Regions from separate parts of the Kitasatospora sp. NPDC059795 genome, predicted to be linked through region 1. Evidence: riboswitches for the same ligand, from Rfam matches in the RefSeq annotation. Region 1 holds a riboswitch; the other holds the start of a gene.
What was found. Region 1 has a riboswitch for cyclic di-AMP ahead of ACFV4P_RS25750 (M23 family metallopeptidase). Riboswitches for the same ligand answer to the same signal wherever they lie in the genome.
Positions count from the first base shown of each region.

Region 2: it holds a riboswitch for cyclic di-AMP, as region 1 does, so the genes downstream of both, ACFV4P_RS04940 (transglycosylase family protein) here and ACFV4P_RS25750 (M23 family metallopeptidase) in region 1, are expected to answer to the same signal.

Region 1 covers NZ_JBHWID010000013.1:219,476-221,666, reverse strand. The annotation lists gene ACFV4P_RS25755 (hypothetical protein) at 1-189, shown strand, start outside; gene ACFV4P_RS25750 (M23 family metallopeptidase) at 245-1,006, opposite strand; cyclic di-AMP (ydaO/yuaA leader) riboswitch at 1,017-1,180, opposite strand; gene ACFV4P_RS25745 (YiaA/YiaB family inner membrane protein) at 1,397-1,687, shown strand; gene ACFV4P_RS25740 (alpha/beta fold hydrolase) at 1,798-2,191, shown strand, end outside.
Region 2 covers NZ_JBHWID010000002.1:217,349-219,539, forward strand. The annotation lists gene ACFV4P_RS04935 (cytochrome P450) at 1-583, shown strand, start outside; cyclic di-AMP (ydaO/yuaA leader) riboswitch at 835-1,018, shown strand; gene ACFV4P_RS04940 (transglycosylase family protein) at 1,022-1,729, shown strand; gene eno (phosphopyruvate hydratase) at 1,955-2,191, shown strand, end outside.

The DNA of each region.
Region 1 (2,191 bases):
AGCTACCGCAACCTGGCCGAGCTGAACGCCCGCGGCCTGCCGATGCCGGACGAACTCGCCGGAGAGTTCGAGGAGTTCGAGGAGGCCGTGGCGCAGGCCGCGATCGACCTGTGCGGCGAGTGGACGGTGCCGGGGCTGGCCCGGCTGCTGCTGGAGGAGTTCCCGGAGCTGGCGCCCGAGGTGTACTAGGGCTGTCCGGCCGATCGTGCCGAACAGGCCCTGACTCCCGGGCGCCGTCGAGAACCTACGGCTGCAGGCCGAGCTGCTGGAGCCAGGGCAGCGGGTCGATCGGGGCGCCGCCGCCGGGGCGGACCTCCAGGTGGAGGTGCGGGCCGGTGACGTTGCCGGTGGCGCCGACCGCGCCGAGCAGGGTGCCGGGGGCGACCTGACCGGAGGCGGTGGCGATCCGGGAGAGGTGGCAGTACCAGAGCTCGGTGCCGTCGGGGAGGGTCTGGATGACCCGGTAGCCGTAGGGGCCGGACCAGCCCGCCGAGGTGACGGTGCCTCCGGTGACGGCGGTGACGGGGGTGCCGGTGCGGGCGGCGAAGTCCAGGCCGGTGTGCAGGTGCGCCCAGTGCGAGCCGGACTGCGCGAAGTGCGCGGTCAGCTGGTAGCCGGCCACCGGCAGGTTGTGCGCGGCGCGTTCGGCCTCGGCCTGCTGGGCGGCGCGCTTGGCCTCGGCGTCCTGTGCGGCGGCGATCCGGGCGTTCTCGTCGGCGGCGGTGCGCTGGCCGTCGGCCTGCTGCTGGATGCGGGCGGCGAGGGCGAGGCCGGGGTCGCCGGCGAGCAGCCCGTCGGAGGCCTCGTCGGCGGCGGTGACGGCCACCGGGGCGGCGGCCTGCGCGGGGACGGCGGTGAGGGCGCCGAGCGCCGCGGTCATCGCGGTGACGCCCAGCAGGGGCGCGCCGGCGCGGGACTGACGGGGCAGCCGGTGCCGGGCGGCTTCCGGCTCGACCGGGTGGTCGAGCAGCTGGGTGCCGGTGCTCTCGGTGTAGGTCGACGCCACGGGGGCGTGCTCCTTCCTTCCATGTCGCCGACCGGGTTAGCTGACGGGTTCGGAGGTGGAAGGTCTCCTACGGTCGGGCCCAGGGCCGTCCCGATTCACCCCGGTGGAACGTGGTTCCCCGGCTCCTGGGACACCCCGGGGGGCGTGCCCAAGTGGATTAGGCGTGGCGCACGGTGCCGCATGGTTACGGCGTTGCCGACCGCGCTGCGTTATCAAACGTTAATCCTATGGACCCCATGATTCCAAGCGCCTCCTGCGAGACGGTGAAGATTCCCTGACGCCCTATGGGCGATTTGTGACGATTCGCCAGGGGAGAGATGACGGATGGTGACCGCGCGGATGAGTATCCGTACTCACGCCCCGCTCCCGGGCCGACGGGAGCCTGGTGCCATGACCGCACGCGTTCCGAACCGGACCACCTCCGCCTACTTCCTGCAGGCCGCCGCCTCCTTCGCGCTGGCCACCGTCGCGCTCGCCCTCGGGATCGCCTACCTGCCGGTGAGCGCCTGGGTGCGCGCCTTCCTCTCCGTCGGACTGCTGTACGCGATCACCTCCGCGTTCACGCTGGCCAAGGTGGTCCGGGACCGCCAGGAGGAGGGCGCGATCACCAGCCGGGTGGACCAGGCCCGACTGGAGAAGCTGCTCTCCGAGCACGACCCGTTCAAGGTGGACGGCGTCTGATCCCGCCCCGGGTTGACGGCTAAGGCTATTAGCCTTAGCTTTGTGGCTATCGGCAGTCGGCCGGGCCTCCGGTGCCCGGCGCGCCGCGACGCCCGCCCAGGAGGCCCGCGATGAACAGCACCCCCGGAACCACCCGGTACCTCGACGTGGTCGGCGGCCGGATCGCCTACGACGACGCCCCCGGCGCCGGCGCCCCGGTCGTCCTGCTGCCCGGCATGCTCGACAAGCGGGCCGCCTACCGGTACCTGGTGCCGCTGCTGACCGCCGCCGGGCACCGGGTGGTCACCATGGACCTGCGCGGCCTCGGCGAGTCCTCCACCGGCTTCACCGACCACACGCCCGCCGCGATCGCCGAGGACCTGGTCGCCCTGCTCGACCACCTCGACCTGCGCGGCGCCGTCCTGGCCGGCAGCTCGTACACCGGCGCCACCGTGGTCCGGGCGGCCGCGCTCGCCCCCGGCCGCACCGCCGGTGTGGTGCTGATCGACGCCTTCGTCGAGAACC
Region 2 (2,191 bases), on a different contig from region 1:
GGCCGGTGACCACGGCGAGCACCTGACCGAGAACGAGGCCGCGGCGATGGCCTTCATCCTGCTGTTCGCCGGCTTCGAGACCACCATCAACCTGGTCGGGAACGGGCTTTACGCGCTGTTCCGCAACCCGGGCCAACGCGCCCTGCTCCAGGAGTCGTTGGGGCGCGGCGAGTCCGGCCTGCTGGAGACCGGCATCGAGGAACTGCTGCGCTACGACGGGCCGGTGGAGCTGGCGACCTGGCGGTTCGCCACCCGCCCTCTGAGCATCGGCGGGGTGGACATCCCGGTGGGCGATCCGGTGCTGGTGGTGCTCGCCGCCGCCGACCGCGACCCGGCGCGTTTCGCCGCGGAGAACACCCTGGATCTGGCCCGCGCGGACAATCCGCACCTCGGTTTCGGACACGGCATCCACTACTGCATCGGCGCGCCGCTGGCCCGGCTGGAGGGGCAGCGCGCGATCGGCACACTGCTGACACGGCTGCCGGACCTCCAGTTGGCGGCCGATCCCGCCGAACTCCGTTGGCGCGGCGGGCTGATCATGCGCGGGCTGCGCGAACTCCCGGTCTCCTTCACGCCCCGCTGACCCGGTTTCGACCGCAGCCGCCCAGCGTCCGCCCGGAACCCCCAACTGGCCTAGCGGGGGCGCGTGGTGCGCCCCCGTCAGGGGCAATCCGGACATACATGGACGATTTGTGTGCAGAAAGTGAAGGTCCGTAATTTCGGCGTGATGTCGGTGATATGAGCTTGTGATTGTTCATCAGCTCTGCTTACTCTCCGATCTGCCCGCAGCCGTGGGCCCCGAACGCGGCACGCCGAGTCCTGTCCGCCGCGACCTCGGGACACCGACCAGGAACTCGGACAGGAGCGGGGGACCCAGGTGTGAACGCCGTAGCAGTCTCGACGGCTTGGGGTGAAGCCGCCCGGGAGCGGACGCAGTCGCGTCCCCCCTCCCCGGCGGCCGGGCCAGCCTCCCGGTCCGAACCCGACAGCTCACCTCGCAGGCGTGCGGAGAGGAAGTCCCATGCTGTTCACCGGTACCGGCCGCCACCGACGTAGCACCAAGACCGAGAAGGTCGTCGCCGCCGCCGGCGTCGCCTCCGTCGGCCTGGCCCTGCCCCTGCTGTCCGCCACCGGAGCGGCGGCCGCGCCCGTCGACACCTGGGACCGCGTCGCCCAGTGCGAGAGCGGCGGCAACTGGTCGATCAACACCGGCAACGGGTACTACGGCGGCCTCCAGTTCTCCTCCTCCACCTGGCGCGCCTACGGCGGCGGGCAGTACGCGTCCCGCGCCGACCAGGCCAGCCGCTCCCAGCAGATCGCGGTCGCCGAGCGGGTGCTCGCCTCCCAGGGCCCCGGCGCCTGGCCGGTCTGCTCGGCCAAGGCCGGCCTGACCAAGGGCGGCGGCAGCAGCTCCCAGGACACCGCCTCCCGCTCGCAGCAGCGGCAGGACGCGCCCCAGCAGAAGTCGGCCAAGCCGACCACGTCGCAGTCGAAGGCGCAGCAGCAGGCCCCGAAGACGCAGACGCCGCAGCAGGGCTACAAGTCCCCGAAGCCGGCCACCTCCGCGCAGGCCGCCGGGACGTACACCGTGCAGCAGGGCGACACGCTGTCCGGGATCGCCGGCGCGCGGAACGTCTCCGGCGGCTGGGAGCAGCTGTTCAAGACGAACCGGGACGTGGTCGGCGCCAACCCCGACCTGATCGTCCCCGGCCAGGTGCTCTCGCTCTGACCGCCGGTCCGGGCCCCCGATCCGTCTGACGATCCGTCCGCTCCGGGCGCGCGCCGAGCAGTTCGCGCCGCCCGGGGCGGTCCGTCGGCGGGCAAACAGGTGAACTACCAGTGAGTAGCCGGGCCACACGGTGAGACGGGGCCCGGCCGGGCGTGGCCGTGGGCAGGTCTGCGGCTAGGCTCTGGGCGTAACGACCACACATCCGCTTCCGCTAGGAGATGCCTCGTGCCGTCCATTGATGTCGTCGTAGCCCGTGAGATCCTCGACTCCCGCGGCAACCCCACGGTCGAGGTCGAGGTCGGTCTCGACGACGGCAGCACCGGTCGTGCGGCTGTCCCGTCGGGCGCCTCCACCGGCGCCTTCGAGGCGCTGGAGCTCCGCGACGGCGACAAGAACCGCTACTTCGGCAAGGGCGTCGAGAAGGCCGTCCTCGCCGTCATCGAGCAGATCGGCCCGGAGCTG